One region of the Paenibacillus sp. FSL R7-0345 genome, then DNA from elsewhere that is predicted to be linked to it. Evidence: predicted binding sites of a transcription regulator. Region 1 holds the regulator's gene; each other region holds the start of a gene.
What was found. Region 1 encodes Rex, which represses fermentation and respiration genes when NADH is low (regulators of the CRP and FNR family bind a similar motif). Its sites were predicted from a motif close to TTGTGAAATATTTCACAA; they were not measured.
Positions count from the first base shown of each region.

Region 2: adhE (bifunctional acetaldehyde-CoA/alcohol dehydrogenase) is a predicted target of Rex. The motif match lies at 7,037-7,054, and genes of this name have one in related genera.
Region 3: pflB (formate C-acetyltransferase) is a predicted target of Rex. The motif match lies at 1,467-1,484, and genes of this name have one in related genera.
Region 4: NST84_RS08065 (phosphoketolase family protein) is a predicted target of Rex. The motif match lies at 5,638-5,655, and genes of this name have one in related genera.

Region 1 is NZ_CP152002.1:4,471,640-4,479,954, reverse strand. Features, by position in the region: gene dinG (ATP-dependent DNA helicase DinG) at 1-2,339, shown strand, start outside; gene NST84_RS19265 (redox-sensing transcriptional repressor Rex) at 2,453-3,106, shown strand; gene NST84_RS19260 (amidohydrolase) at 3,093-4,394, shown strand; gene NST84_RS19255 (DUF5590 domain-containing protein) at 4,443-4,961, shown strand; gene NST84_RS19250 (hypothetical protein) at 5,376-5,918, shown strand; gene NST84_RS19245 (AAA family ATPase) at 5,911-7,413, shown strand; gene NST84_RS19240 (3-hydroxyacyl-CoA dehydrogenase NAD-binding domain-containing protein) at 7,547-8,315, shown strand, end outside.
Region 2 is NZ_CP152002.1:4,746,166-4,754,480, reverse strand. Features, by position in the region: gene NST84_RS20615 (histidine kinase) at 172-1,893, shown strand; gene NST84_RS20610 (response regulator) at 1,910-3,244, shown strand; gene NST84_RS20605 (sugar ABC transporter permease) at 3,361-4,284, shown strand; gene NST84_RS20600 (carbohydrate ABC transporter permease) at 4,286-5,158, shown strand; gene NST84_RS20595 (extracellular solute-binding protein) at 5,302-6,774, shown strand; gene adhE (bifunctional acetaldehyde-CoA/alcohol dehydrogenase) at 7,130-8,315, shown strand, end outside.
Region 3 is NZ_CP152002.1:4,737,725-4,746,039, reverse strand. Features, by position in the region: gene adhE (bifunctional acetaldehyde-CoA/alcohol dehydrogenase) at 1-1,310, shown strand, start outside; gene pflB (formate C-acetyltransferase) at 1,574-3,835, shown strand; gene pflA (pyruvate formate-lyase-activating protein) at 3,959-4,699, shown strand; gene NST84_RS20575 (HIT family protein) at 4,879-5,364, shown strand; gene NST84_RS20570 (extracellular solute-binding protein) at 5,574-6,983, shown strand; gene NST84_RS20565 (sugar ABC transporter permease) at 7,070-7,954, shown strand; gene NST84_RS20560 (carbohydrate ABC transporter permease) at 7,954-8,315, shown strand, end outside.
Region 4 is NZ_CP152002.1:1,910,346-1,918,660, forward strand. Features, by position in the region: gene tyrS (tyrosine--tRNA ligase) at 1-229, shown strand, start outside; gene NST84_RS08040 (hypothetical protein) at 614-799, opposite strand; gene NST84_RS08045 (FIST N-terminal domain-containing protein) at 1,016-2,047, shown strand; gene NST84_RS08050 (methyl-accepting chemotaxis protein) at 2,061-3,092, shown strand; gene NST84_RS08055 (GntR family transcriptional regulator) at 3,263-3,985, shown strand; gene NST84_RS08060 (ATP-binding protein) at 4,049-5,440, opposite strand; gene NST84_RS08065 (phosphoketolase family protein) at 5,771-8,155, shown strand.

The DNA.
Region 1 (8,315 bases):
TTCAGCGGCTGAATGAGCTGTTTGCCGGTGAGGACAGCGATCTGGCCTGGTATTTCGACGGCCTGCTGCGTGAAAGGGAGATGGAGACCTTTCAGCCGGAGGGCGAGCTGACCTTTCACCGGCAGCTGGCGCTGGCAGTCGGCGACTGGACTGAGCTTGCTCCGCCGCGCGGGGAGGGTTCCGGCAATCCTTTGGAGAATGTATCCTTTGAGGATTATATGGCCGAGGTAACAACCAGGCTAAAAGATACCTTACCCCAGTATGAGGCGCGGGAAGCGCAGGAAATTATGATTGGCGAAGTGAAGACTGCCCTTCAGGAGGAGAAGCATCTGCTGATTGAAGCAGGCACCGGTACAGGCAAATCGCTGGGTTATCTGCTGCCGGCTATTTATCATAGTGTGCGGACAGACCAGAAGGTAATGGTCAGCACGCATACCATCAATCTGCAGGATCAGCTGCGCGAGCGTGACATCCCCCTGCTGACTACCGTGGTCCCGTTTCCGTTCAAAGCTGCCGTCTTTAAGGGAAGAGGGCACTATTTGTGTCTGCGTAAGTTTGAACATAAAATAAACAATAAAGACTACGTAAGCACCAGGGAAGAAACGCTTACAGCAGCACAAATGCTGGTCTGGCTTACCCAGACGCAGTCCGGCGACGATGAGGAGCTTAATCTCAGCGGCCGGGGCGGCGACTTCTGGGAGAGCGTTGCCAGTGACACTGATTCGTGCCTCGGACGCGCCTGTCCTTGGTTCCGGAAATGCTATTATCACCGGGCGAAGCACGAAGCCGGCATTGCCGATGTGGTTATAACGAATCATTCGAAGCTGTTCGCAGATGTTAAGGCCGGGCATCAGCTGCTGCCTGCCTATGAGCATCTTGTCATAGATGAGGCTCATCATCTGGAGGATGTGGCCGGCAAGCATCTGGGCATGCAGATGAAATATTTCACTGTCGCCCATACGCTGACACGGCTGTATAAGGATAGCCGTAACGGCCAGCTTCCGGCGCTGCGCCAGACTTTACAGTCCTCAGGCAGTGAACAGGCTTCTGAATGGAGCAGTGTCATTGACCGGATTTATCCGGATCTGCTGACCGTCAAGGAGACATGGGATGTACTCAGCGATAAGCTGTTCGGCCTGCTGCCTGACCGCAGTGATGCGGCGGCTGGTGAGGCCGGACAGCTTGTGTCACGCCTGCATCCCGGCAAGAAGCCGAAGGACTGGGAAGAGCTGGCCACACTGGAGAACATGCTGAACCTCAGCCTCAGTGATATTATCCGCAGAGGCGACAAAATGCTCAGCGAAATGCGCGATACGGACAGCCAGTCCTCCTCGGACAGTCTGGTGACCGACATTGGCGGACTGTTTAAAGACCTTGCCTCCATCCGTGAGCAGATCCGCTTCTTTATGGGGCTTAATGATGAGAATGTTGTGTACTGGATGGAGGGCAGCACCAATTACCGGGGGAAATCCCTGCAGCTCTATGCTGTCCCGGTGGATGTCAGCACCCAGCTCAGAGAGCTGTTCTTCGACAAGAAAAAGAGTATCACGCTGACCTCGGCAACGCTGACTGTAGACAAATCCTTCCAGTTCATGGTGGATAATCTCGGGTTGGGCGAGGCTGCACAGCAGGACAGGCTGATGACCGCGCTGCTGCCATCACCGTTTAATTACCGTGAGCAGGCGTTGCTGGTTATCCCGCGTGATTTTCCGAGCGTAAAGGGCAGTATAGGCGATGCCAAATTTGTTGATAAGCTTGTGCACTCGCTGGCAGAAGCTGCTGCAGCAACCAAAGGACGCATGCTGGTGCTCTTTACATCGTATAAAATGCTGAGGCAGGTCTACGATCCGCTCAAGGAAGCGCTGGCTGCAGCGGACATCTCTGTGTTAGGTCAAGGTGTGGAGGGTGGCAGCCGCAGCAAGCTGATCCGGCGTTTTCAGGATAGTCCGGCAGCAGTGCTGCTCGGCACCAGCAGCTTCTGGGAGGGTGTCGATATTCCCGGAGATGCGCTGACCTGTCTGGCCATTGTCAGACTGCCGTTCCAGCCTCCGAACCACCCGCTTGCAGAGGCCAAGTCCGAACTGCTCCAGGCCCAGAAGAAGAACCCGTTCATGAAGCTGTCGGTACCGCAGGCGGTCATCCGTTTTAAGCAGGGATTCGGCCGGCTGGTTCGCACGGCCCAGGATCGGGGAATTGTCATTGTATATGATACCAGGGTAATTGAGTCTTATTACGGCAAGTATTTCCTGTATTCGCTGCCCGGACCCAAGATGGAGCATATGCTGACTGACCAGATGGTTCCGAGAATCGAGGAATGGCTTGAGGGCGGTATTTCTTAAACGCATTCATTTTTTTCTTTATCTAATACCGCATCGTCTTCCATTGAGTCCAAACGGGAGGCGGTGCGGATTTCATACACATCTGAGTTATACTATATTTAGGAGGAGAAGACATGAAATCGGACAAAATATCGGAGGCTGTCGTCCGCAGGCTCCCAGTGTACCTGCGTTTCCTGAATGATCTCCAGAAGCGCGAAATTGCAACCGTTTCTTCCCAGGAGCTGGGACAGAAGCTTGATTTGAATCCTGCACAGATCCGCAAGGATCTCGCTTATTTCGGGGATTTCGGCCGGAAGGGCATCGGTTATGATGTATCTTATCTGATCGAAAAAATCCGCCATATCCTTAAGCTGGACCAGCAGATTAACGTGGCTCTGGTCGGAGCCGGTAATCTGGGCCATGCCCTTTCGAATTACAATGCTTACCTCAAGGATACGATGAAAATCACGGCCGTATTCGATTCCTACGCACCCAAGGTGGGGCAGAAGATCAACTCCCTGACGGTTCAGCCGATGGAGGAGCTGGGCCGGACGATCCGTGAGCAGGGAATCCGGATCGGCATTATCACCGTACCGGACAGTGAAGCCCAGAATGTTGCCGATATCCTGGTGGAATCGGGCATTGAGGCGATTCTTAACTTTGCACCGGTTATTTTAAAGACTCCGCCAACCATCCGTATTCATGCGGCTGACTTTACAACGGATCTGCAGAGCCTTGCTTACTATTTGCATGACGGAAAGGAAGAAATAAAGAATGAGCAGCAATAAAACGATAATCGCGAACGGCCGGTTTCTTGTACCGGGCTTGCTTCAGCCTGTCCTGCGCGGTTACATGACGATAGAAGACGATCTGATCACATACATAGGGAAAGACGAGCCTGCTGCCGAAGAAGGCGTTCTTACGGTTGACGGCAGCCGTCTGCTGTTTATGCCGGGGCTGGTCAATACTCACGGCCATGCGGCGATGTCGCTGCTGCGCGGGTATGGTGATGATATGGTGCTGCAGAGCTGGCTGCAGGAAAAAATGTGGCCAATGGAAGCAAAATTTACCGGCGATGATGTGTACTGGGGGACAGCTCTGTCTGTTCTGGAAATGCTAAAGGGCGGAACAACGACTTTCCTGGATATGTATGATCATATGGACCGGGTGGCAGAGGTTACGGAGCAGTCCGGTATCCGCGGGGTACTGATGCGCGGCGCTATCGGCCTGTGTCCTGAAGATGTGCAGAACCAGAAGCTTGCCGAAGCCGTGGAATTTGCCCGCAACTGGCACGGCAAGGCTGACGGCAGAATTACAGCTATGCTATCGCCGCACGCACCATACACCTGTCCGCCGGACTTCTTTATGAAGTTTGTACAGGCAGCCCATGATCTGGACCTGCCAATGCATACGCATATGTCCGAGACAAGGCATGAAGTGGAGCAGAATGTTGCGGATTACGGTCTGCGTCCGGTGGCGCATCTTGAGAAGCTGGGCATGTTCACCCGCCCTTCCCTGATTGCCCATGGCGTTCATCTGAATGATGAAGAAATTGAAATTCTGGCTAAATACAATGTCGGAGTATCTCATAATCCGGGCAGTAACCTGAAGCTGGCGAGCGGGGTTGCCCGTGTGCCTGAGCTGTTAAAAGCAGGCGTTAAAGTTTCACTCGGCACGGATGGGGCGGCCAGCAACAATAACCTTGACATGTTCGAGGAGATGCGGCTTGCTGCGCTGATTCACAAAGGGGTCAGCGGCGACCCTACTGCCGTACCTGCGCCGGAAGCGCTGCTGATGGCAACAGAATACGGGGCTGCTTCAATCTACCTGAATAACATCGGCCGTCTGGCTGCAGGCATGAAAGCGGACTTCATCGCGATTGATATCGACCAGCCCCATCTTTTGCCGCATTCCGATCTGCTCTCGCACGCTGTGTACTCCGCCAGTGCCAAGGATGTTGAGCATGTCTGGGTTAACGGCAAGCAGGTTGTGAAGCATGGCCAGTGCCTTACACTGGATGAAGAAGAAATTCGCCGCAAAGCGCAGGAGACCTTTGAAAGCCTGCTTAAACGGTAAATTACGCAAGTATGTAAGTCAGTTATTTAGAGGAAAGGGAGCTGCACTTTGAAGAAAAGGAAAAAATGGCTTCCGCTGGCGATCAGTGCGGTACTGCTCCTTTTGTTCGGACTCGGACAGTTCTATGCCTATATTATGAAGGACCAGTGGACTGAGCGCAGCGCAGCCAAGGAAGTGGCCAGAACCCGTGCGGGACTGACTGAGGTGACCAAAGCGCAGAAATCTGTCTGGGACGAAAATTCAGCCTACTGGGTGCTTACAGGCAAGAATGAGGCGGGCACCGAGCTGATGGTCTGGGTACGCTTTACGCTTGACGGCAAGCCGGCAGGCGGGGAGAATGATATTTACGCTGCAGAGCTGGCGCAGGGGATCTCTGAGCAGCAGATCAGTGAGAAGCTGGCCTCCGAGCTGCCTGGTGCGGACATCAAACGGCTGCTGCCGGGCGTATTTAACGGAGAATATGCGTGGCAGGTCTTTTACAAACAGGAAGGACGTTATTATTACCGGTTCTACCGGTTCTCTGACGGTACCTCGATCGGGGACGGTTACAGCCTGCCAAGCCAATAGGACAGCGAGAACAGCATAGGCAGCGGGTGGACGTAACGGTCTGCCTGCTGTTTTTGTTATACCGAAGTATTCTTGGGAATACGATGTGGCATGTGATATTTGATATACAAATAGTATATCAATGATGTTGATTGATTCTTATGCCAACTAATAATAGAGAAAAGACATGAATGATCTCACCATTCATGTCTTTTTTGTCGATATGAAAAAGAAGCGAAGCAATAACCCAAAAATTAGTACCGAAAATTTTAAATATATTCACAATTTTATGCGAAATCGTATATACACTTATGATATACTAATGCTTGTAATTGAGACATGCCAAAGAGCATGCCGGATAATAAACTACCGCTAGACACGCTATCTTATTATTTAATATATTATATTGGCCTACATCTGAGAGGAGGACGTTGCTTGAAAATACGTCTTGTGCCTGTGCTGTTAACGTCTCTGTTGTCCGCGGCGCTGCTGTTTGGAGGCTGGTATGGTTACCGCCAGTTTGCTGTGCAGGAGCCGCTCCAGAAGATTGTATCGTCTTATGAAGGAGTCAATGAATCACATATTAGTATTAAACGCAATGAAGTAACTTTGAAACTTAATCTTGAGCCGGGAACAAAATTGCGTGAGCTTGTGCAGTTTGTTAATACCGAAGGAAAGTCAGCAATCGGCAGCCGTACATTGAGACTTGATGTTGATCAGAACTCCAGTGAGCTCCTTGATGATTATTGGGACAAGGCGATGTTTTCCGTCGCAGAAGCGATGGAGAGCCGTAAATATACACTGATTCCGGCCAAGCTAGACGGACTTAGAACACAAAGTGAAGAGTTTAAAAATGTAACGGCTACGACAGAAATTGATGACAATAACGTCTATGTGAGCCTGAGTGACGGTAAACAGAGCAAATTTATTATTTTACCGCGGGTTCCCGGAACGATGGGAGTGTGGAATAATGCCTAAGTATTGGAAGGAAGTCCTCACCGGTTTTGTTCCGGTGCTGCTTGTTTTTATGGCTTTTGTCGGCATTAACATTTTTCCAATCATTATCGCTGCCGGTATGGTCGGCGCCCTTCTGCTGATTGCCCATCTGCGTGGCGGTCTTACAGTCAATGCCGGTGCTGACAAGAAGCGCAAGAAAAACGGCCCGTCGAAGCTGACCTTTGAAGAGATCGGCGGCCAGGACAATGCCAAGCAGGAGCTGCGCGAAGCCCTTGATTTTCTGATCCGTCATGAGGAAATCAGCAAGTTCGGGATCCGCCCGCTTAAGGGTATCCTGCTGACAGGCCCTCCGGGAACAGGAAAGACGCTGATGGCTAAAGCAGCGGCACATTATACCAATTCCGTGTTCGTTGCGGCATCGGGCAGTGAGTTTGTGGAAATGTACGTAGGGGTCGGGGCCGGACGTATCCGTGATTTGTTCAAGGATGCCCGTACCCGTGCCGTTAAAGAAAATAAGCAGAGCGCTATTATTTTTATCGATGAGATTGATGTAATCGGCGGCAAGCGTGAAGGCGGACAGCAACGCGAGTATGACCAGACGCTGAACCAGCTGCTGACTGAGATGGACGGGATTTATAACAACGATGCACCGCGAATTCTGCTGATTGCCGCAACGAACCGTAAGGAAATGCTGGACTCCGCACTGCTGCGTCCGGGCCGGTTTGACCGTCATATTCAGGTGGATATGCCCGACAAAAAAGGCCGCAAGTCGATTCTCGACCTCCATGCCAAGAACAAGCCGCTGCATGCCGGCGTGGATCTGGACAAAATCGCTGAGGAAGCCTACGGTTTCTCCGGCGCACAGCTGGAAAGTGTCATGAACGAAGCGGCAATTTATATGATGCGTGAAAATCTTACTGAGGTGGAGCAGCGCCATTTATCCTCCGCGATCGACAAGGTCATGATGGGTGAGAAGACGGACCGTGAAACCAATCAGGAGGAAAAACAGCGGGTGGCCATCCATGAGCTGGGCCATGCGATTATGGCTGAGCTGCTGCGTCCGGGAAGCGTAAGCCAGGTAACACTGACTCCGCGCGGCCAGGCACTCGGTTATGTACGGCACAATCCGCAGACAGAGCAGTATCTGTATACCAAAGACTATCTGGAAGACCAGATTATGATTGCGCTCGGAGGCGCGGCTTCTGAAGAAATGTATTACGGCGGACGCAGCACCGGCTCGCGCGGCGACTTTGACCAGGCGCTGAATATTGTAGAGACAATGATGAAGTCGGGCCTTACCTCGCTCGGGATTGCCAATCTGCAAATGGTTACCACTGAAGAGCTTATGAAGGAAAACAGTAAGATTCTGGATGAGCTGATGATCCGTACCCGTGAGCTGCTTGAAAATCAGCGTAACATTTTCGATTACTCCCTCGACATCCTGATGAAGGAAGAAGTCCTCTCCGGAGAGCAATTTCGTTGTCAATTTCGTGACAGTGTAAAATTACCGGCATAAATATTTATGCCGGTTATTTTTTTTTACTTTTCAGACATGCTAAGATATTATTATATGTCGGGCCATATATTTTTTTTCGACAGACAAGGTACAATACAAAAGTATAGATACCTGAAAGGATGGAGACTTTTACATGAAGTTTAAAAAGATCGGTGTCATCGGCGGTGGCACAATGGGACAAGGGATTGCCGAAATGCTGGCAGCCAAAGGTCTGGATGTTTTACTGGTGGAGAAAACCAACGAAAGACTGGATTACTCCTATGAAATGATCGAGACAAATCTCGACAAGCAATTGGAGAAATGGGCAATTACCCAGGCTGAGAAGAAACTGATTCTGAGCCGTATCCAGAAAGTGACACATTTTGCTGAGCTCAGCTCCTGCGACATGGTCATTGAAACCATTACTGAAGATCTGGAAGATAAACAGAAAGTGTTTAACCAGCTTGACCAGGTATGTCCAAGCCACATTATTCTGGCCAGCAACACTTCTACTCTCAGCTTGACTGAGCTTGCCAGCTCTACCATGTATCCTGAGCGCGTAATCGGCATGCATTTCATACATCCTGTCGGCAAGGTGGATCTTGTCGAAATCGTGCGCGGTCTGAAAACCTCTGACAGCACTTTTGAAGATACCAAAGCTTTTGTTGATGAAATCGTTGAGAAGAAGGGCGTTATGATTTATGAATCCCCGGGATTTGTAACTTCACGCCTAATTTGCCTGTTCATTAACGAGGCTATGCATGTCCTGCAGGAGGGCGTTGCTTCCCCTGAGGATATCGACGATGCAATGCGTATCGGTTACCAGTTCCAGCACGGGCCGCTTGAAATGGCTGACCGTTTCGGTCTGGACTCCGTACTTGCCGCACTTGAGAACATGTTCCGTGAATATGGCGAGCTGAAAT
Region 2 (8,315 bases), 270 kb from region 1:
CGCAATAATTGCATACAATCCCGCCTAAACAACTTTAAAATAAACATATGTAAGCGCTTCTTCATTTGTTATATTATTGAAACTGGAGGTGGTTACAGGGTGTGGTCCGCACTGATCAGGCCGATTGTCCGGCTGAACGTCAAGCAGCAGCTGATTCTGCTGTTCGTCATTATGCTTACCCCAATTCTGATTCTTAACAGTTACGGCAATTACAAGGCCGAGCAGGTTCTGAAGCGTCATGTGACCAATGCTTATGTAGAGCTGAACAAGCAGAATTTCGCTATCATCAACAGGGACATCGATACCGTTAACAAAATAACGTCGACGGTGATCCAGAATCCGTTTCTGCAGCAGCTGAACATGAGCGGGCTTGATCCCATCATGGAGCGGGTGGAGCGCTATGAAACGATAGAAAAGCTGCTGGGCAGCTACTCGCAGGGGGTAGAGCGCGGAGATGCCATTTATTACTCTCTGTATGTATACGATCCGAACAATTATTATTTTTTCGCCCCCAATTTTCCGCAGGTGAAGAAGGCGGGGGTTTATTTTTTTACGAAGGAAGAGGAGCCGTTCTGGTTCAGGCAGGCAGTGGAGCAAAAGGGCCGGGGCAACCTGATGTTCATGGACCGGCTCAGCCCGCAGGCTGAGGACCAGAAGACGCTCACGTATGTGCGGGCGGTCAATAACATTTACCTTGGTGCCGGAACAATAGGCGTGCTCGTAGTGACGAAGATGGAGGCCAAGATCGGGGAATCTCTAAAGTCGATTTCGTTGCCGGACGGGGAAATTTACCTGACAGATATGAACAACCGGGTGCTGGCATCAAGCACGAATTCCATAGGCGACATTATCGGGCTGCCGGAGGGGGCCGAGACTGGCGATCCGGAAGGAACGGTGGACGTGATTACCGACGACTTCATTTATGTGGTGAACAACAACCATATGCTCGGGCAGAAGCTGGTCTATAAGATCCCGGTAAAAGCGCTGCTTCAGCAGCAGAACGAGATGAAAAGAGTCATTCAGTACATAACCGTGGCCTACGCCTTATTCGGTCTGATTATTATCACCTATTTCTGGCGTTCGCTGATGACACCGCTGCAGAAGCTGGCTTTTTTTGTGCGTAAGTATGAGCCGGGCAACCGGGTGCCGGAAACACCGAAACGCGGCAGCAATGACGAAGTCAGCGTGCTGATCTCCTCAACCTATGATATGGCGCGCAGGCTGAACGGCCTGATCATGTACAAATACCAGATGGAGCTGAAACAGAAGGAGTCCCAGCTGCAGCTGCTGTATCAGCAGATTAATCCGCATCTTTTGTATAACACTCTGGAAAGTATTTATTGGAAAAGCTCGCTGGAAGGCAACGTGGAATCCGCGGAAATGATCAAGGAGCTATCCAAGCTGATGAAAATCAGCCTCAGCCGCGGCCGGGAGCTGATTACGCTGGAGGAGGAGCTGGAGCACGCCAGCGCCTATATCAAGCTGCAGCAGCACCGCTACGATTACGTGTTCTCAGTGACCTGGAACATTGCAGCGGAAACCAAAAGCAATCTGATTCCCAAAATCACCCTTCAGCCCCTGATCGAAAACGCCATTATCCACGGGGTCAAAAATATGGAGGAAGACGGGGCAATTATCATCACTGCAGCCGCTATGGAGGACAGAGTGCTGATTACAATAGAAGACAATGGCTATAAGCAGGCTGACTACGAGGCGATCACCCGGATTCTTTATGATGAGAGCCCGAATCCGGCCAGCGGCTACGGCATCCGCAATATTAACCAGCGTGTGCAGCTGCATTTTGGCCCGGATTACGGTATCACCTACAGACCGCGTGCCGGAGGAGGAACGGTTGCCGCCGTTCTGCTGCCCAAAACAGAAGTTCAAGAATAGAAGGGGGAATCCGCAAATGTTCAATATTCTGGTTGTGGACGATGAACCGCTTATCTGTAAAGGCCTCAGCAGTCTGCTTGCTTCCTCCGGACTGGATATCGGCAATATTTATACGGCGGGCAGCGGCTTCGAGGCGCTCGACTGTATCCGGATGGAGGAGGTTGATCTGATTGTCACCGACATCCAGATGGGGGCGATGAGCGGGATCGAGCTGATGCAGCATGCCAAGCTGGCGAAGCCGTGGGTGCAGGCAATTGTCATTTCGGCCCACGAAACGTTCCAGTATGCGCAAATGGCCGTCAGGCTGGGCGCAAAGGATTACCTGATCAAGCCGCTGAACAGCGAGCAGTTTCTGGATTCGGTACGGAATGTGCTGCTCAAAATGGACCGCCCTTCGCCCGAGCTCGCCGGTTTCATGGCCGGACCCGGTGATAGCTTCCGGCTCGAGGAGCCTCTGCCTGCCTACAGCGAGGTGCTGAACAGGCTGCTTGCCGATTCTGCTGCCGTGATGGGCGGCGAAGAGCTTATGCGCAAGCTGGATGAGCTGAAGCTGCAGGGCCCTTATTTTGCCGTGCTCAAGATTAAGCTGCCGCTTCCGGGCACTGACAGCAGTGCCGATTACAGCCCGCGTGACCGCGGGCTGCTGCGCTACGGCGCGCTTAACATTGCGAAAGAGCTGCTGAACCAGGGATGGGACTCGACGGCCTTTTACTCGCCGGAGGAGGAAATCACTGTAATCATCCAGTGGGACGAAAAAAGCTACGAGGAGTCCGGGGGCGGTCAGGTCAGCAGGCTGGATGTGCTGGGCCGCAGCCTTTATTTTAACATCCACAAATATCTGCACCTGAATGCGGTCATCGGGATCAGCCAGATTCTCAGAGGATTGCCGTTTATGGCGGTGCTGAACCGCCAGGCGTCCCGGGCCATCCTCTGGAACAGGGAGCACAATGACCATTATGTGTTCTATTACGGGGACTTTAACTGGACCAGCTATACCGGTGACGGTGAGCCTTCCGCCGAGGAGCTGCACACCCGCAGCAATCTGATTGTCCAGAAGGCGAAGGAGTATATCAATGAAAATTACGCCCAGAAGGGTCTAACGATACATGAGGTAGCCAAAAAAAATCATGTCAGCCCCAACTATCTGAGCTATCTGTTCAAAAAAAATACAGGCCATAACCTGTGGGAATATGTAATTAAGCTGCGGATGGAGGAGAGCCGGGAGCTGATTTTGCATACCGATCTGCGCCGCTACGAAATTGCTGAACGGGTCGGGTATGAGTCGCCGGAGCATTTCAGCAAGATTTTCAAAAAATATTACGGCATCAGCCCGAGCGAGCTGAAGAAGTAAGAACACTCATGACTTCGGTAGATATACACATGTGCAGCCCCCCCCCGCCTTTCCTACAATTAAGGTAGGAAGCACTTTGTCAAAGTGCTTGAAGACGAAAGGAAAGAGGGAGCCAGATGAATCAGACCGCTGCACTTCACGACGAGCTGCCGGCAAAGCTTGAGAGCAGGCCGTATAAGCAGAACCGCTGGAAGAAAAATTTTTGGGGCTATATGTTCCTCGTCCCCGCGATTGTTATTTTCATCATGTTTATGTGGGTGCCTATTTTTAAAGGCTTTTTGTACAGCTTCTACACGGTGGATTTTGTTAAAGGAAACAGCTTTGTCGGCTTTGAAAATTATGCTAGAGCCCTTAGCGACCCCGATGTGCTGATCGCCATCAAGAACACACTATACTACATGCTGCTCTGTCTGGTTGTCGGCTTCTGGGTACCGATTGCCTTCGCCATTGCGATCTCTGAGCTGCGGAAGTTCGGCGGCTTCGTCCGGGTGGCGGCTTATCTGCCTTATGTCATGCCGGCGGTGGTCCTTTACGGGCTGTGGCGGTGGCTGTATGATCCTGTCGGTCCTGTTAATGCGCTGCTTGGTACTATGGGGGCAGATCAGATCCCTTTCCTGACGGACAGCAGGTGGTCGATGCTCTCACTTGTCTTTATGGAGACGTGGCAGCAGTTCGGCTCGGGGATGCTGATCTACCTGGCGGCTGTGCTCAGCATCCCGCGTGACTGGTATGAAGCGGCGGAGATTGACGGAGCCGGGGTGTGGGCGCGGATCCGCCACATTACGCTGCCGTCGCTGCGCAACCTGATCATCCTGATGCTGATTTTGCAGATCATCGCGACCTCGCAGGGGTATCAGTCCCAGCTGGCGCTGCTGGACGGCGGGCCGAACAAGACAACGCTAACCTATGCGCTGCTGATTGTAAAGTATGCTTTTACCAGACTGGATTACGGCACGGCCACGGCGCTGGGCATGCTGATGTTTATCGTCCTTGGCGGTTTGGGCATTTTACAGTTCAGGCTGAATAAGGAGGATAACTAGGATGAAGAGCGCAGAGAGAGGCATTCTGTCCGAGCACGATCTGAAAAAGACAGGCAATAAGGTTGTCTACGGTATTATGGTGCTGTGCATTGCCGTAATGGTGTTCACGATGATGTATCCGATCCTGATGACAATGTTCAACGGGCTGAAATCAAATGTCGAGGTTAACTCGTTTCCGCCGCATTTTTTTCCGCAGGAGTGGCATTTCGGCAATTTAAAGGATGCGGTGAATTATATTGATCTGCTGAAATTCCTCAAGAACACACTTTATATTTTTGCCGGAAATATGGTTATGACGCTGGTTGTGCTCGGGATGGCCTCGTTCAGCATTTCGCGGATGAACGTGCCGTACCGCAAAGCGTTCTACTTCTTTTTCCTGATGACGCTGTTCATTCCGGCGACGAGCTATATGATTCCAAACTTTGTAAATCTGAAGGAGCTGGGCCTGCTGAACCAGTATGCGGCTTTCTGGCTGCCGGCGGGAGCGAACACGTTTTATTTTCTGCTGCTGAAAAATTTCTTCGACGGGATCCACCCGGAGATCTTTGAAGCGGCGCGGATCGACGGGGCCTCGGAGCCGAGAAGCTTTTTCGCGATTGCTGTTCCGCTGTCGGTGCCGATTTTTGCCACGCTGGCGATCTTTATTTTCTCCACTGCATGGAACGACTGGTTCTGGCCGTCACTGGTCATGCATTCCGAGGAAAAATATACGCTGGCGACTGCGATCTACAAATATGTAATCAGCGTGAAGGCGCTTAATACGAATATCAAATTTGCCATTCTTTTTCTCGTGTCGCTGCCGCCGATTCTTGTGTTCCTGATATTCCAGAAGTTTATTATGCGCGGTGTAGCTTTGTCTGCAGTAAAAGGCTAGAGGGCTGAGTGCTGCGCTTAACATGAGAATCCACACGATCGTAAACCTGCACATGAAAGGAATATAAATACACCTCGTTTGTAAACGGTTTCTCTTTTAAGATGAATTTGTAAGCTAATTATGAATTGAAAAGGGGAGTTTCAATGCGTAAATTTTCCAGCGTATTAGCAGGCCTCCTTGTGGCGAGCTCGTTGTTATCCGCCTGCGGCGGCAACAATAACAGCAACGGAAATGCCCAGGGGAATACAGGAGGGGAAGCGACTCCGGCGCCGGCAGCTACAGCTGCAGATAACAGCACTGCTGCGACAGATGCGCCTGCGGATGATATCACCCAGAGAAAAGTAACAATCAAAATCCACTATCCGACCCCGGACCTGACCGAAATGCGCGCACAGGAAGACGACCGGATCAAGCGGTTCCAGACAGAGTATCCGAATGTAGAGATCATTAAGGACGACTGGCAGTACAGTGTCAGTGAAATCGGAATTAAAATGGCGGCCAATGAGGCCCCGACCTTCTTCAACACGTATGCGACGGAAGCGAAATTCCTGGTGGAAAAGGGCTGGGCGGCCGATATTACTGACCTCTGGAACGCTTATGAGTACAAGGAGCAGATCAATCCCGTGCTGCAGAACCAGTTCCTGATTGACGGTAAAATGTACGGTGTAACCCAAAAGGGCTACGTCACTACAACCATGATCAACAAAAAAATGCTGGACGATAAAGGTGTCGCCGTTCCGCCGATGGACTGGACCTGGGATGACATGCTGAATACCGCCAAAGGTGTTGCCGATGCGAAGAAAGGCATTTCCGGCATTGCACCAATGGGTAAAGGCAACGAGGCGGGCTGGAACTGGACCAACTTCCTGTTCGAGGCTGGCGGGGAGATCCAGAACGTAGATGGCGGCAAGGTAGTAGCCACTTTCAATTCAGACGCAGGCGTTAAGGCGCTGGATTTCTATAAAAAGCTGAGATGGGAAGCCGAAGCGATTCCGCAGGACTGGGCACTGGGCTGGGGCGATGCAGTCGGCGCATTCCAGCAGGGGCGTACAGCGATGGTTATGGCCGGCTCCGACGGCGTAATCGAGCAGGCGCTGAACCAGGGCGGACTCAAGCCGGCGGATGTGCTGACCTACCCGATGCCTGCTGCTGAAAAGGGCGGCAAGCACACCGGTGTACTCGGCGGGGATTATCTCGTAATCAATCCGAACGCCTCCAAGGATGAGCAGGAAATGGCGTTCCGTTATATCACGTTCGATTATTTCTCGGATAAGGGCCTGGATGCGCTTGATGCGATCCTACAGCAGCGCAAGGCGGACGGCAAATATTTTATCCCGCCGCTTCTGGACTACTATGCTGCTGACTCCGAGTTCGGCAAGAAAACCAAAGCAGTATATGACAAGTATTCGGACATCGTATATCAATACAACCCGGAGATTATGGCTCTGCTTGACGGAAAGCCGGAGGCCCAGTACAACACCCAGGACTACTATGCAACAATGTCCAACGTGATCCAGGAGCTGTTCTCCAAAAAAGGAACGGACTCCAAAGCCCAGCTGGATGCCGCAGCCAAAACGGTCCAGGAGCAATTCTTCGATACTATTACAGTTGAGTAGCAGACAGATAGCGGGTTAGTGCAGACAAAAGACCGGCAAATCCTCCGACCCTGGAGGACTGCCGGTCTTTTTCTTCACCATGTCAAATCAGGACAAATTGTGACAAAGCAGGGGCATCCAGAGCATGTAAAAGCACTGAAACTGGAGCATGAAAAGCCACACGAGTTAAATATAACCAAGGAAAATACATAAAAAGTGGGTAATAGTCCTGATTATGATAGAATGAAAGCGCTTTGAAAACGAATCAAAAAAACTTTATACTTTGTGAAAGAATTCACTATACAAGACGGAAATGATGTGTTAAGATAAATGTGTAGAGAAAAACAACCTAAAAATTGACAGGAGGACGAGGGAGATGGCAGTTAAGAACGAAGTCGCCGCCCAAGTGAAACAAACCACCGCTGAAGAATACATTCAGACTTTGGTGGATAAAGCAAAGAAAGCCCTGGATGCGTTCATGGAACTGGATCAGGAGCAGGTCAACACAATCGTTCATGCAATGGCATTGGCAGGTCTCGACAAACATATGTACCTGGCGAAACTGGCTGTCGAAGAAACAGGCCGCGGAGTGTACGAAGACAAAATTACGAAGAACATCTTCTCAACTGAATATATCTGGCACGGAATTAAGTATGACAAAACCGTAGGAGTTATTGAGGATAACGCCTACGAGAATTTCCAGAAAATTGCCGAACCAGTCGGAATTGTAATGGGTATCACACCGGTAACCAACCCAACATCCACCACGATGTTTAAAGCACTGATTTCCGCTAAGACACGTAACCCTATTATATTCGGTTTCCACCCTTCAGCGCAAGAGTGTAGCGCCGCAGCAGCCAAAATCCTTCATGATGCAGGTGTAAAAGCTGGAGCTCCTGAGAACTTCATCCAATGGATCGAGCTTCCTACCATGGATAAGACAAATGCACTGATGAACAACCCTGACGTTGCACTGATCCTGGCAACAGGCGGATCCGCAATGGTTAAAGCAGCTTACAGCTGCGGCAAGCCGGCTCTCGGCGTAGGCCCTGGTAACGTACCTGCCTTCATTGAGAAGAGTGCTGACATTGACCAGGCTGTAACCGACATTATCCTTTCCAAAACATTCGATAACGGTATGATTTGTGCTTCCGAGCAGGCTGTTATTATTGAAGAAGCTATTTTTGACCAGGTGAAGAAAAAGATGATTGCGAACGGCTGCTACTTCGTCAATAAAGATGAAGCTGCCAAGCTGACTAACGGTGCAATGAATGTAGAGAAGTGCGCAGTTAACCCGGCAATCGTAGGTCAATCCGCTGTGAAGATCGCTGAAATGTGTGGTATCCAGGTACCAGCCGGCACCAAGATTCTGGTTGCTGAAATCGAAGGCGTAGGCACTAAATACCCGCTGTCCGCTGAAAAGCTGAGCCCGGTTCTGGCTTGCTACAAAGTGAAAAATGCGGATCAGGGTATCGAACGCGCTGCGGAAATCGTTGAATTCGGCGGCATGGGCCACAGCTCGGCCATTCACTCCAATAATGAAGAAGTTATCATGAAGTTCT
Region 3 (8,315 bases), 270 kb from region 1:
TGTCGCAAAACGTTACTGCCATCAATCTGATCAACGTGAAAAGGGTGAACCGTCGTACCGTGAATATGCAATGGTTTAAAGTACCTGACAAAATTTACTTTGAAAAAGGATCCACACAATACCTGGCTAAAATGCCTAACATTACACGCGTAGCAATCATTACTGACCCTATGATGGTTAAACTGGGTTACGTGGAAAGAGTTGAGCACTACCTGCGCCAGCGCCAGACTCCTGTAGCTATTGAGGTGTTCTCGGAAGTTGAGCCGGATCCATCGACTACAACCGTTGAAAAAGGTACAGCTATGATGAACAGATTCCAGCCGGACTGCATCATCGCACTCGGCGGCGGTTCCCCAATGGATGCTGCCAAAGGCATGTGGCTGTTCTACGAACACCCGGATGTAGACTTTAACAACCTGAAACAAAAATTCATGGATATCCGCAAACGCGTATACAAATATCCTACCCTGGGTCAAAAGGCGAAATTCGTTGCCATTCCGACTACTTCGGGTACCGGATCAGAAGTAACCTCGTTCGCAGTTATCACAGATAAAACTGCCGGTAACAACACCAAGTATCCGCTGGCTGATTATGAGCTGACTCCAGACGTTGCGATTATCGATCCTGAATTTGTATACAGCCTGCCAAGAACTGCAGTTGCTGATACAGGTATGGACGTACTGACTCACGCTATTGAAGCTTATGTATCTGTAATGGCAAGCGACTACTCCGACGGTCTGGCAATCAAGGCGATTCAGCTGGTGTTCCAGTACCTGGAAAAATCCGCATTGCAGGCAGATAAAGTTGCCCGTGAAAAAATGCACAATGCTTCGACACTTGCGGGTATGGCGTTCGCTAACGCATTCCTGGGCATCAACCACAGCTTGGCGCACAAATGGGGCGGACAGTACCACACCGCACATGGCCGCACCAATGCGATCCTGATGCCTCACGTTATCCGTTACAATGCCAAGAAGCCTACGAAGTTCGCTTCGTTCCCTAAATATTCGCACTTTGTAGCTGATGAGCGTTATGCCGAAATCGCCCGTATTCTGGGATTGCCGGCCCGTACTACTGAAGAGGGCGTAACAAGCCTGATCAATGCGATCCGCGACATGAACAAGAAGCTCGGTATCGAAGAATCGTTCTCTGCCCTGGGCTTTGATCCTAAGGATTTCGAATCCCGTGTAGATTACCTGGCTGACCGTGCATTTGAAGACCAATGTACAACTGCTAACCCTAAATTGCCGCTGGTAAGTGAGCTGGCTGACGTATACCGCAATGCCTTCTACGGAAGATTTGACGTCTAATTAGGTGTTGAGTGGCGAATAATATGTTTAAAGGATAATATGGGACTGGATGGTAGTGACAAATATCACCGGAAAGGTGATATTTGTCACAGTCCTTTTTCAGAAAATAAACTAAAATGTTTATATAAACAGCGAGCCCGAGATATGAAAGTGCGATTGTGAATTTTATAACAACCATATCTTTGGGATCACGAGACACGGGATCAACCTTCAAGCCCGCGATCTCTACAAATATAATAAATATATAAATGGAGGGATTTAGCATGTCGGTGATTGAAAAAGATGTACAAGAAGTAAAGTCGGGTTGGAGAAGTTTTACAAAAGGCAAATGGGCCAAGAAAGTTGACGTTAACAACTTTATTTCAACAAACATTAAGCCTTATGAAGGAAATGAAGATTTCCTCGTAGGTCCTACAAGCAACACCACTGAACTGTGGAAGATCATTTCCCAGCTGAGCAAGGAAGAAAGAGAAAGAGGCGGCGTATGGGACGTTTCCCTGGATACTGTCTCCACTATCACTTCCCACGCACCAGGCTACATCGACAAGGACAAGGAACAAATCGTAGGCGTGCAGACTGATGCTCCTTTCAGACGTTCCATCCAGCCGTTCGGCGGCATCAAGATGATGATCGATGCTACTAAGGCTTACGGCTTCGAGCTTCCGAATAACATTGTCGAAATGTTCACGAATATCCGCAAAACGCATAACCAAGGCGTATTTGATGCATATACACCTGATATGAGAGCCGTGCGTAAATCCGGCGTTATCACAGGTCTTCCTGATGCTTACGGCCGCGGACGCATCATCGGCGACTACCGCCGTGTTGCTCTGTACGGTATTGATTTCCTGATCAAAGACAAGAAACAGCAACAGACTGAGCTTGAAGTTGATTCCATGACTGAAGATGTGATCCGTCTGCGTGAAGAGCTGTCCGAGCAGATCCGCGCTCTGGGCGAACTGAAAGAAATGGCTGCCGCTCACGGTCTTGATATTTCTAAACCGGCTAACTCCTTCAAAGAAGCTACTCAATGGGTATACTTCGGTTACCTGGCAGCAGTTAAAGAGCAGAACGGTGCGGCAATGTCCCTGGGACGCGTATCCTCGTTCCTTGATATCTATGCACAACGTGATTTCGAAGAAGGTACTCTTACAGAAGAGCAGGCACAAGAAATCGTTGACCATTTCGTAATGAAGCTGCGTATCGTGAAATTCCTGCGTACGCCTGACTATAACGAACTGTTCTCCGGCGACCCTACTTGGGTAACAGAATCCATCGGCGGTATGGCTGAAGATGGAACAACCCGCGTAACCAAGAACAGCTTCCGCTTCCTGCACACCCTGTACAATCTGGGACCTGCACCGGAACCGAACCTGACTGTACTCTGGTCCGAGAAACTGCCTGAAGGCTTCAAGAAATTCTGTGCCAAGGTATCTATCGAAACCAGTGCGATCCAATATGAGAACGATGATGTAATGCGTCCTTACTGGGGTGATGATTACGCGATTGCCTGCTGCGTATCCCCAATGCGCATCGGTAAACAAATGCAGTTCTTCGGAGCCCGTGCTAACCTTGCAAAAGCCCTGCTGTACGCAATCAACGGCGGTGTGGATGAGAAATCCGGTGCACAGGTAGGTCCTGAATATCCTGCAATCACTTCCGAGTATCTGGATTACAACGAAGTAATGAAACGCTTCAAACCAATGATGGAGTGGCTGGCTAAGACTTACGTTAACACCCTGAACATCATCCACTACATGCATGACAAATATTCCTACGAACGCATCGAAATGGCACTGCATGACCGTGACATTCTGCGTACAATGGCTTGCGGTATCGCTGGTCTGTCCGTTGCTGCTGACTCCCTGAGCGCGATCAAATACGCTAAGGTTAAACCAATCCGCAACGAACAAGGCATTGCCATCGACTTCGAAACTGAAGGTGAATTCCCTTGCTACGGTAACAACGATGACGCTGTTGACAGCATCGCAGTTGAGCTGGTTGAAACCTTCATGACCATGATCCGCAAAAACAAAACGTACCGTGATGCTGTTCCGACTCAATCGGTACTGACAATCACTTCGAACGTTGTTTACGGTAAGAAGACTGGTACTACTCCAGACGGACGTAAAAAAGGCGAACCATTCGCACCAGGTGCTAACCCAATGCACGGACGCGACAAGAAGGGCGCACTTGCATCCCTGAACTCGGTTGCCAAACTGCCTTACTCCGATGCACAGGACGGTATCTCCAATACATTCTCCATCGTTCCTAAGGCGCTGGGTAAAGACGAAGAATCCCGTAAGTCCAACCTGGTATTCATGATGGACGGATACTTCCACAATAGCGCTCAGCACTTGAACGTTAACGTATTTAACCGTGAGCAGCTGATCGATGCTATGGATCACCCAGAGAACTACCCGCAGCTGACAGTTCGTGTATCCGGCTATGCCGTTAACTTCATCAAGCTGACCCGCGAACAACAGCTGGACGTTATCAACCGTACGTTCCACTCTTCGATGTAAGATTTGTTCTTGGACATCAGAAACTGAAATAAACTACAGAGCTGCCGCCCTTGCAAGAGGGCGGTAAACTCTTGTCTGGAATTCATTAAAATTTTAAGTTTTTTTTCGAAAGGATGACCTCATATGGTTAAAGGACATATCCACTCATTAGAAACCTTTGGAACGGTGGATGGCCCGGGAATCCGCTTCGTGCTTTTTATGCAGGGCTGTCTGCTTAAATGCCAGTATTGCCATAACCCCGATACCTGGGGACTGAACGAAGGCAAGGAAATGACACTCGAAGAAGTATTAGCGGAAATCGAGCCTTACTTGAATTATTATAAGACTTCCGGCGGCGGACTTACTGTATCCGGTGGTGAGCCTACACTGCAGGCGCATTTTGTGAAGCAGCTGTTTACTGAAGTTAAGAAGCGCTGGAATCTGCATACCACTCTTGATTCCAACGGCTACAATGACGGTTCAAAGATCAGCGATCTGCTCGATGTTACCGATCTTGTCCTGCTGGACCTGAAGCATATTGACGATGAAGCTCATATTAAGCTGACCGGAAAGTCCAACGACCGTACCTTGAAGCTGGCCCGCTGGCTGTCTGATCATAACCGTAAAATGTGGATCCGCCACGTATATGTACCCGGCATTCATAATAAGGAAGAAGATCTGCTTAACCTTGGACGTTTTATCGGAACCCTGAACGGGGTTGAGAAGTTTGAAATCCTGCCTTATCATCAGATGGGGATTTATAAATGGCAAGAGCTTGGCCGCCCTTATGAGCTTGAAGGGGTACCTTCACCGGGCGATGAGGAAGTGCAGCGCGCATACCGGCTGATTGAAGAAGGACGCAAAGAATCAGCGCTGGTAAAATAATGAATACTGATGAATGAAGCCGTACCTGACAGCAGACAGCATGCTGTGGGACGGCTTTTTGCTAGGCGGCAGAAGAGGCAATAAAGCTCATGTTGGATTAAGTTAACTCATAGTATATTAGGCATTGAATCACATATGGAGCTAGACTAATTAATCACGATCCGTTAGGAGAGAGCAAAATGAATCTTTATTTCCATGAACCGCAAGATTATCATTGTCCTTTTTGCCTGCTTGTACAAGGGACCGAAAATGAGCATGTTCTTTCCAGGCAGTCAGACATTTTTTACCATGACGAGCTCGTTACCGCATTTATTGCTTCACACTGGTGGCCCGGCAATCGCGGACATGTACTTATTATTCCCAATAGGCATATTGAGAATATTTACAGTCTGACAGGAGAACTCTCCGACCGGATACATAGGCTGGAAATTGAAGTGGCAAAAGCGCTGAAGAAAACGTACGGGTGTGACGGGGTCTCCTCACGGCAGCATAATGAGCCGTCAGGCAACCAGGATGTATGGCATTATCATCTGCACGTATTTCCGCGCTACAAGAACGATCAGCTCTACACTTCAAAAGCCATAATGGCTACGGCAGAAGAACGAAGCTCCTATTCAGACAAGCTTAGGGAATATTTTGCACAAAAAATCAAAAGTAATGTATAGATAATATGACGTTTTGACGGTTTTTTTCAGCTGAAAATGTAAAAGTATGTTATCTTAAATTACGTGTGATGTAAGATAAATGGTATGTATTCGCTTACATTAGACGTTTTTATCCCTGTTGTAGATGAATGTTAACCTTACGATTACAAAAGGGGTTTTTTATAATAAGAGGTGTAAGGGAAATCATTAAATAGGGAGGGTCACCCGTAATGAGAAAAAGTATAACAATGCTGTTGTCCCTGATGCTAGTCAGTTCTGCACTGTTGACTGCCTGCGGTGGTAACAACAATAACAATGCAGGTAACAACGGAGAAGCCGCGTCAACAAACAGCGGAACGGCCGCAACGAACGCCCCTGCTACAGAAGAGCCTGCGAACACGGAGCCTTTTGAAATGACAATCCGCCATACCCAGGTTGGTGCCGACAAGCAAAAGCGTCTGGCCATACTGGAGGATGTTGTCGGCAAGGTGCAGGCGGAAGTTCCCGGACTGACCTTTAAGCTCGACGGCGTAGATTCCGATGTGAACCGCAAAGAGAAACTGCGCGGTGAAATGGCCGCCGGCAACCCGCCGGAAATTTTCGACCTGTTCGGCAGCCCGGACTCCAAGATTTATGCAAAGGAAGGCAAGCTGCTGGATCTGACTCCGATTCTGGAGGAGCTGGGCATTAAGGACAAATTCTCTAATCTGGACCCGTTTACTTATGAAGGTAAAATCTACGGACTGCCGATCGGCGGCTCAGGAGAGGGCTTCTTCTATAACAAAGAATACTATGCAAGCAAAGGCTGGAAAGCACCGGCCACCTTCGCCGAGCTGGAGCAGCAGCTGGCTGATATCAAAGCGGACGGCAAAGTGCCGCTGGCAGGTGCTTCCAAAGCAGGCTGGGTACCGCTGATGCTGGCCAACCATTTGTGGTCCCGTTATGCCGGACCTGATGTTACAGCGAAGTTCGCGACCGGAGAAGCAAAGTGGAGTGACCCGAATGTGGTTAAAGGTTTTGCCAAATACAAGGAGTGGGTCGATAAAGGCTACTTCAAAAAAGGCGAGCTCGGCTTCGAATATGCTGAATATACGACTCAATTCACCAGCGGTGAAGCGATTCTGATGTATGACGGAACATGGAAATCCTCCGTATTCAAAGCCGGCCAGTCCGGTGAAGGCCTGATCGGCAAGGTTGGTTTCTTTAACATTCCGGCGGTTGACGGCGGAGCAGGTGACCAGACAGCGCTGATGCGTGATGTGAACAACGGCTACGGCTTCTCTGCTTCGGCAGGTGAGGATGAGCGCCAGCTGGCTGCTGTGAAATCCTTCATTAAAAATATGTACAACGAAGAAATGCAGCTGCGCGGTCTGGTTGAGGATGGCGTCCTGCCGGCAATGAAGCTGGATCAGACGGTGCTTGATGCGAATATTACTGATGATCTGATGAAAGAAATCGTGGCGGTGCTGAATAACTCCGCATCCTCCTTCCCGGCGTTTGACTCGCTAGTTCAGGCTGATGTGACCACCGAGATCAGCAACATCCAGATTCAAAAGCTGATCGGCGGCCAGACTACTCCTGAGAAGATGGGCGAAGAGCTGCAAAAGATTCAGGAAGAAGCGAACGCAGCTGTGGAGTAGGCAACCATTGAAATGTACCCTGGTGGCTGCTCCAGGGTACATTTTTTTAAAGATTGGCGCCCAGATCTCAAGCATCGGAGGTAGTTATGAATAAAGCGCTCAGAAATCCGCTCGTCTTTATCCTGTTCGTTCTTCCTGCACTTGCCTTATTCCTGATCTTCTTTATCTATCCCATATTCAGCTCCGTCTATTACAGCCTGACCAGCTGGAACGGTGTATCCGACACGGTTAAAATGACCGGCCTGTCGAATTATGAAAAGGCACTCGGCGATGACCGTTTCTGGGTATCGGTGAAGAATAACGGATGGTTCATTCTGTTCTCCGTTTTTATCCAGGTTCCGCTTATTATTCTTTTCTCCTTGCTGATTGCCAACGTCAAGAAACTCAAGGGTTTGTATAAAACGGCAGTATTTATGCCTTCTATTATGTCAACGGCGGTCATCGGTATCCTCTGGGGCTTCATTTATGAGCCGAACATCGGCCTGTTTAACAAGCTGCTGTGCCTGGTTGGCATAGATCCGGTATACTGGCTGTCCGATGAACGGTTTGCCATGCTGTCGATTCTGATCACCAATGCGTGGCAATGGACCGGGTTCTACATTGTAATGGTGCTGGCGGCGATTCTGGCCATTCCGGGAGAGCTTGAGGAGGCTGCGGCGATTGACGGCGCTACGGGCTTCCAGCGGGCTACACGCATCACCCTGCCGCTGATTGTGCCGATCATTTCAGTGGTGATTATGCTCTCCATTGCCGGGGCAATGAAGGCTGCCGATATCGTCATCGTTATGACCAAAGGCGGTCCGGCCGGTTCTACTGAAGTAATGGCAACTTATATGATCAAGTATGCAATCACGAACTTTAAATACGGGTACGGCAATACCATTGCGGTCCTGATCTTCGTATTTACGCTTATCGTGACAGTGGTGTACCAGCTGCTGTTTAACCGGCGTAGTGAAAGGATTGAATACTGATGCCGCGTGCTCTCAGAAAAAGTCTGCCCCATGCCGCGCTGCTCGGCTACCTGCTGGTTGTGCTGTTCCCGTTCCTGTTTGTCCTGTTCTCCTCTGTAAAAAAGGACAATAACTCGATAGCCCTGAACCCCTTCGGCATTCCGGAGGAGTTCGTATTTAATAACTATGTGGAAGCCTGGGTCAATGCGAAGATCAGCACGTACTTTTTTAACAGCCTATATATTTCGGTCTTTGCCTCGGTGGTGTCGATTATCCTGGCCGGTATGTTCGCCTTCGCGGTTACCCGGATGCGCCACGGACGCTGGAATATACTGCTGTACTCGTTTGTACTGGTCGGAATGCTGATTCCGAATAATGCGCT
Region 4 (8,315 bases), 2.6 Mb from region 1:
CTTCACTGCCTCGACCGAAACGAAGAATATCGTCGAATGGCTGGTTGACCTTGGTATCGAGCCGTCCAAACGCCAGGCGCGCGAAGACATTACCAAAGGTGCAATCTCGATCAACGGCGAGCGTGTAAATGAGCTTGAGGTAGAGATCACCGCTGAGCAAGCCATTGGCGGCAAGTTCATCATCGTCCGCAAAGGCAAGAAAAACTACAGCCTGGTAAAACTGGTTTAATTCCCAACTGATAAGTTAGGCGGCAAAAGCACACAAAAAGGCTATCCCGGTCATTTCACATGACCAAGGGGTAGCCTTTTTTGTTTTGGTTGAAAGGAAGCCCGTCCGTTAGCTCGGTTGGCGGGCTGAGCACAAGGAGTTTGTGGGAAAAATCCCACAAACTGCACCGTCAGTAGGCTGAATAGAGGTCATTAGTGGGAAAAATCCCACAAATAGCGCTGTCAGCACGGACATATTCTTGTCTCATTTGCTAATTGATAATTATTCTCAAACGGTCTATTGTTACTATATAGCCGGAATAATAGCCGGGTAACTTCCTATTCTCCCTAGTGGGCCCCAGCTTAGGCTCCCAGTTGTTCCTGCTAGTCTGCCAGCTGTTCCTGCTTAGTCTGCAAGCAGCTCCAGTTCATCCTCCAGCCCGGCCAATTTCCTCCGGATAGCGGCGGCAAGCTCCGTGTCGCCGTCTTTTTCCGCCTGTGCCAATCCTTCCTGTGCCTGGCTGATTTGATACTCCAAATAGGCAAAATCGGATGAGGCGCCCGGGTGTGCTGAGCGTTGGGAGTAAGTCATGCTTCACACTTCCTTTTTACATATTGTAGTCATTCCTGGCTGTCACCAAGTATGTCCATGATACAGGCTTTCGATGGTGCGCTCAACCAAAAGCGACATTATTCACAGACAGCAGGACCATTCTGGTTTAACCATAAGATAGTATCAAAAATTAAAACTAATTTTTTTGGAAAAGTTTGAAAGAGTGCTCCCCGCACAGAAAGGTTGTTATACATAATGAAAGCTTTATCGTTTAATACGCTGGACGATGCAAGGCGTCAACTGGAGGAACTTGGAGAGAACCGCGGACTGGTGCTGTTTGCTTCAGCTGCTGCTGTCAGAGAATTGTCTCCGCTGGCCCCGCCGCATGCCGTACTGTGCTCGACCAAAGGCGAATACACTCCTGAGGGTTACCGAAGCGGCGTTATTACCGGCTTTGAATACGATGTACGCATGACGGGAATTGTTGAAATTCTGCAGCCGCCGGTTCTGAGCAGTGCCGGGCTGAATGCGGCCTATCAAAAGGTAAAAGACAATGCCAACGCTTTTCTGCTGCTGCTGTGCGACGGCGCGGCTGCGATGGAGGAGGCGATTCTTTCTTCGCTGTTTTTTATTGCACCGGAGTTTAAGGTGATCGGCGGCAGTGCAGCGGATGATGAGAGCGGCGAGACGTACATCTATATCGGCAGCCGGCGGGTAAAGAATCTGGGTATTTTTTTCAATATGGCTGCCCGCACCTCGCTGATCAAAGAGAATATATACGTCCCGACAGGCAACACGCTGCTGGTAACGGAGGCGGATGTGTTTGGCAGAACGGTATTTTCGTTTAACGGCCGGCCTGCGGCTGAGGAGTATGCCCGTGTGCTGGGCGTACCGGAAGAGGAGCTGACGCAGCATTTTCTCAGCAGTCCGCTCGGCAAAAGATATGAGGACGATCTGATTATCGCCTCCCCGATGACGGCCAATCCCGACCGCTCGGTCACCTTTTACAGCCAGGTGATGTCCAGTACTTATGTAGAGGTATTAGGTCTGGCCGACCCGCTGGCCGTGCTGGAGGAAACTCTAGGCGCAAGCCCGTACAAGCCTTCCTTTGTACTCAATATTAACTGCACTCTGCGGGACCAGCTGTTCAACCGTGACCGGCTGTGGGGCGCATTCGACGACAAGATGCTCAGCTTCTGCGGCAATACTACCGGGTTCATCAGCTATGGAGAGCAATATTATAAAAAGCATGCCAACCAGACCATGATTCTGCTGCTGGTTGAATAGGGGGAAATCGGATATGCAATGGATGACCAAGCTTCGCTCACTCCGGATGAAATCTCCGGCAGATACTGAGATTCTGATTCCAGAAGCTGCCGTGCCTGCTGGCGCGGTTGCTGAATCTTCAATTGAGCCTGTACCTGAACCGGTATCTTATAGCGTTCACGCTTATGCCTTGGCCGAGCAGATCCGCCTTGAGACCGGAGCAATCCTGCAGCAGGAGGGGCGGATGGTTGAAGAATTTGCAGCCCTGCGTGCAGGCAGCGGCGAGCTGATCAGTCAGGTCGGCGGGACACAGCAGCTGCTTGAACATCTGAAGGCAAACAGCGGGCAGACTGAAGACCTTATCAATGAAATGTATGGCAGCCTGTCGTATTCCTCCAATAAAATCGAATTCGCGAAGGAAGCCAACGTACAGATTTCCGAGGAAATGCAGAAGGCGTCAGCTGTATTTACCGAATTTGTTACCTTGAACGAGGAGCTGCGCCGGCATTTCACCAGTATTGAACAGCTGGCGAGAGTCATTACGGATATCGCCGAGCAGACGAACCTGCTGTCGTTAAATGCTGCTATTGAAGCAGCCCGGGCAGGTGAGCATGGACGCGGCTTTGCAGTTGTGTCCACGGAGATCCGTAAGCTTGCCGACAGCACCCGCAACCATGTGAAAGAGATAATGGGCTCACTCACGGGAATGACCGATGTGATGGAGCAGCTGCACAGCAAATCCGGCGACGGAACCAGGGCAATGACTGAAACGGCTGAGCGGATCAGCCAGTCTACCGTTTTTATGAATGAGATTGTGGAAGCGGAGGAGGAAGTGTTCGAGCATCTGGAGAAAATCCAGGTGTCCCAGGAGAGCAGCATGGAGGATGTCGAGCAAATTAACAGCGGCCTGCTGCGTATTCTGGAGAAATCCGGCCAGGATTCGGACCAGTTCCAGAAGCTCGTAATGGCGGTCCAGCAAAAAGCCGATCATTATCAGCAGCTGCTCAACCATTTGCATCAGATCGAACAGCTGCAACAGCTTGACATTACGCAGGAAATGCACTGAGCGTGCGCTTGAATTGAATATCTGTACAGCATGAACCCGCAGCCTGCCTGAATCCCGGCTGCGGGTTTTTGCGGCCGTCCGGCCGGATGACGGTATGACAGAGACACTGATTATGCTATAGTTAACAGTAAGCTTTACGAAGTGACAGCAGACCTGAAAGGGAGTACTTCATGACACAATTTGTCTACAAGCAGATTATTGATGACCTCAAAATGAAAATTTTTGCCGGAGCATACCCGGATATGCGCCTGCCCGACGAACGGACGCTCAGCGAGACCTATCAGGTCAGCCGCAGCTCAATCAAACGTGCACTCGCCAAGATGGAGAGTGTCGGCATTATTTTCAAAAAACGGGGCTCAGGCACCTTTATCAATCCCTTGTACATAAAAAATGAATCGATTTTCAATTATGAAGGCTCTAATCTGGGGGTGACCGATAACTTCCAGATGCATGGCACGAAGCCCAAGGTTAAGGTGCTGAATTTCGAGGTCATTCCTCCGACCAAAGAGCTGCAGCGGGATTTGTTCCTCGGGCCCCATGATTTTGTGTATAAAATCGTCCGGCTCCGTCTGTTCGACGATGAACCGTTCATGATTGAAACCGGTTATATCCCGATCAAAATTGTCCAGGATCTTAACCAGACGATTATCGAAGGCTCGATCTTCAATTATCTGGAGGATTCCCGTAATCTGGCGGTGACCAAATCATTTCTGTCCGTGTTTGCAGAGCCGTCCGAGGCCAATGACCAGGAGCTGCTGCACCTGTCGCCGAATGAGCCTGTCAGCATCATGGAAGGGATTTTCTTTCTGGATAACGGGACTCCGCTTGAATTCTCGCATATGAGATTCCACTACAAATATCTGAAATTTAATACTTTTGTATCGGTCACTTGACCGCTGGTCCGGGAAATTTCCCGGACTGTTTTTTTGTTGGCTGGGAGAAGAGAGGCAGGAGGATTAAGGCGCAGAAGTAAAGATGCCGAATTCGGCTGTGAAAACAATCGTCGTGCCGGTTGAAGCCAGCTCTGCTGAAGCGAGGCCGATCTCACCGTTCATCAGTGTCACAATCCGCCTGCAGATTGCGAGACCAAGTCCGGTGCCTTCTGTCTGACGGGTTATATTGTTATCTGCACGGTAAAAGGGAAGGAAGAGCCGGGATTGTTGTTCAGGAGGTATGCCGCTGCCGGTATCCTGTACACTAAATTGCAGCCGGACTGTATCAGAAGAAGCCGAAAGAAGATGTACTGCAACCGAAATGCTTCCTGCTTCGGTGAATTTTACCGCATTCCCCAGTAAATTCAGCAGCACCTGCCGCAGCCGGCCATCATCTCCGGTTACAAGCTCTGGAATGTCGGAGCCGATAGAAACGTTAAGCTGAAGCTGCTTGTTCCAGATAGCCGGAGTAAGCAGCTCCAGTGTCTCCGCTATGGATTCCCGCACACTGAACGGCTCAGCCAGCAGCTGTCCGAAGCCGGACTCCAGCTTGCTGTAGTCCAGAATGTCGTTGACGATCCGCAACAGGGACTTGCCGCTTTTTTGGATGGTGGAAACGTACTCCTGCTGGTGGTCATCCAGCCCAGTTGCGGCCAATAGCTCAGCCATGCCCAGCACGCCGTTCATCGGCGTTCTGATTTCATGATTCATCATGGCGATGAACTCATTTTTGGCCTGGTTGGCCAGCTCCATGGCTTCTTTCTCAATGAGCAGATGCTTTTGTTCATTCAGCAGCTGTCTCTGCACCGATAAGGAAGGGAAAATCACTTCTTCCGGAGAGTGATACCTGTAGAGGGGCGATTTAATAAACTCCAGGTCCATCATTACATACTCATGCTCTCTCATGAGTTCAGTCTGCAGGGAAGCAGAGATAGCAAGTGCATTATAGGCGCATACAGAGACCATTCCATATTCACGGACAAAACAGCAGGTCTGCCGCTCATAATTCATCAGGTTGCCGCGGATTTTATCCTCGCCATGCTCTCCCCAGGTCATCACATTAGCCCACGTACGCAAAGAAAGGCCTTTATGCTGAAAGGTTCCCGTTACATCCTCAAAGTGACTCACAATATGCTCAAAATCAAAATCTCCCCGGGAGCCGTAATAATCAATGTTGTTTGCATAATGCAGATATTCAAGCTGGTCAGAAGGGAGGAATTCAGCCAGTTTATTTAAGATAAGCTGATAAGTGGCTGCTTGCTCAATGAACAAAATATGATGGCCAAGCTCAATGGCAGTTGTAATATAAGTCAGCGCATTATCAACATAACGATCGTAATCCTCGAACATATAGATGATATGTCCCCCGTCATTAACGCTTGTCAAAGAATTTAACATGATTGTCTGTGTACTCATAACTATAACTCTCCGATCTCAGCATTTAATTAACATTATAGTTTAAAATGTCGTCCCAGTCACTTCAACGCAGCTTCGAGTCTAGTGCGCTAAATGTTATTTATTTCGCAACTCAGTACTTTTAGCGGATGATAAAAATTGGGAAAATACATGAAAAAGAATGGTTTTGTCTATCGATTACCAGGATATTTCATACTATGTTCAAAATTTCACAAAATTGGACCGTATCACTTGTCTAAAAGGTTGTATTTATTTTTATCAGAGGTATGATGTACCTGTAGAGAGAAAAGATTGGAAATTATAATTACAATCAATTAGGGAGTGGAGAAAATGGGATTATCGACCATGAGTGTTGATTATTCATCAAAAACGTATCTGGAGAAGCTGGATGCTTACTGGCGGGCAACAAACTATATTTCCGTAGGACAGCTGTATTTAAAAGACAATCCGTTGTTAAGAGAACCGCTTAAGGATGCCGATGTCAAAATCAAACCAATCGGACACTGGGGCACTATCCCCGGCCAGAACTTCATTTATGCCCATCTCAACCGTGTAATTACTAAATATGATCTGAATATGTTCTATATTGAAGGACCGGGTCACGGCGGCCAGGTTATGGTGTCCAATTCCTATCTGGACGGCAGCTACACTGAAATTTATCCGGAAATTACCCGGGACATCCCCGGCCTTAAAAAGCTGTTCAAGCAGTTCTCCTTCCCGGGCGGCGTAGCTTCCCATGCTGCACCTGAAACACCGGGATCAATTCATGAGGGCGGCGAGCTGGGCTATTCCTTGTCACACGGCGCCGGCGCTATCCTCGACAATCCGGACCTAATCTCCGCAGTTGTCATCGGTGACGGCGAAGCTGAAACCGGACCGCTGGCTGCATCATGGTTCGCCAACCGCTTCATCAACCCTGTTACAGACGGAGCTGTGCTGCCGATCCTGCACCTGAATGGCTTTAAGATTAGCAATCCAACCATTTTGTCCCGCCAATCCAAGGAAGAGATCACTGCTTACTTCACGGGCATGGGCTGGGAACCGTTCTTTGTCGAAGGCGAAGATCCGGAGCAGATGCACCCTGAAATGGCTAAGGCACTGGATACAATCGTTGAACGGATCGCTGCCATCCAGAAAAATGCGCGGGAAAATAATGACCTTACCCGTCCGCTATGGCCGATGCTCGTCTTCCGTTCCCCTAAAGGCTGGACTGGACCGGCACAGTGGGACGGCGTACCGAACACGGGCTCGTTCAGGGCCCATCAGGTACCGATTCCGGTGGATCAGAAGAATATGAAGCATGCTCCGGCGCTGCTGGACTGGATGAACAGCTACAGACCGGAAGAGCTGTTCGATGAGAACGGCCGCCTGTTTGCCGAAATTGCGGAAATTCTGCCTACTGGCGACAGACGTATGGGCATGAACCCTGTTACCAATGCCGGTAAGCTGATCAAGGACCTGAACTTACCTGACTTTACCGACTATGCACTGGACAATTCTGTTCCGGGTCAAGTTGTAGCACAGGACATGGCTGTTCTCGGTAAATATCTGAAAGAGGTTGTCCTGCGGAATGAGCCTGACCGCAACTTCCGGATCTTCGGACCGGATGAAACGATGTCCAACCGTCTCGCGCCTGTATTCGAAGTAACCAAACGCCAATGGCTGGACCAGGTTAAGGAACCAAACGATGAGTTCTTGGCTTCCTACGGCCGTGTTATCGACTCCCAATTGTCAGAGCATCAGGCGGAAGGCTTGCTTGAAGGGTATGTGCTGACCGGACGTCATGGCTTCTTCCACAGCTATGAAGCGTTCCTGCGCGTTGTGGATTCAATGATTACCCAGCACTTCAAATGGCTGCGCAAGGCAACCGATCAGGGCTGGCGTGCCGATATCCCTTCACTGAATGTCGTGGCAACCTCGACTGTATTCCAGCAGGACCACAACGGCTACACTCACCAGGACCCCGGTCTGTTAGGCCACCTGGCTGACAAAAAGCCGGAATTCATCCGTGAATATCTGCCGGCGGATGCCAACTCCCTGCTGGCTGTATTCGATACTGTGCTGAATGACCGCCAGAAGATCAATCTGATCGTCTCCTCCAAGCATCCGCGTCCGCAGTGGTTCAGCGCAGCAGAGGCGCAGGAGCTGGTTGATAAAGGGCTGAAGATTATTGACTGGGCAAGTACTGATAACGGCGGTGAACCGGATGTGGTCTTTGCTTCCGCCGGTACAGAACCGACGATCGAAAGTCTGGCTGCCATCTCCATTCTGCATGAGAAATTGCCGGAGCTGAAAATCCGTTATATCAACGTAGTGGACCTGCTGAAGCTGAGAAGCCAGAAGCTCGATCCGCGCGGCTTGTCCGACGAAGAGTTTGATCAATTTTTCACAAAAGACAAACCGGTCATCTTCGCTTTCCACGGCTATGAAGGCCTGATCAAAGACCTGTTCTTCGACCGTCGCAACCACAACCTGCATGTGCATGGCTACCGCGAAAACGGCGACATCACCACTCCGTTCGATATGCGCGTGCTGAACCAGATGGACCGCTTCGACCTGACAAAGGAAGCTGTACTGAGCCTGCCGGAGTCCGACGAGCATACTGCCATCGCCGCTGAGATGGACGCCATGGTCAAGAAGCACAATGCCTTTATCCGTGAAGAAGGCATCGACCTGCCGGAGGTTGAAAGCTGGGTCTGGAAGGGCTTGAAATAAGTTTGGTATATTGGTTTGAGGCCTGCTCCCTTGTTGGGGGCAGGTTTTTTTGTTCAAGGCAAAAGTGGAATGCGGAATGCTGCTAACGGACCGTACAGCCTTTATTTGCTGTGTGGAGAGCATTTTCATAATCTAACGGACCGTAATGCTCTTATTGCTC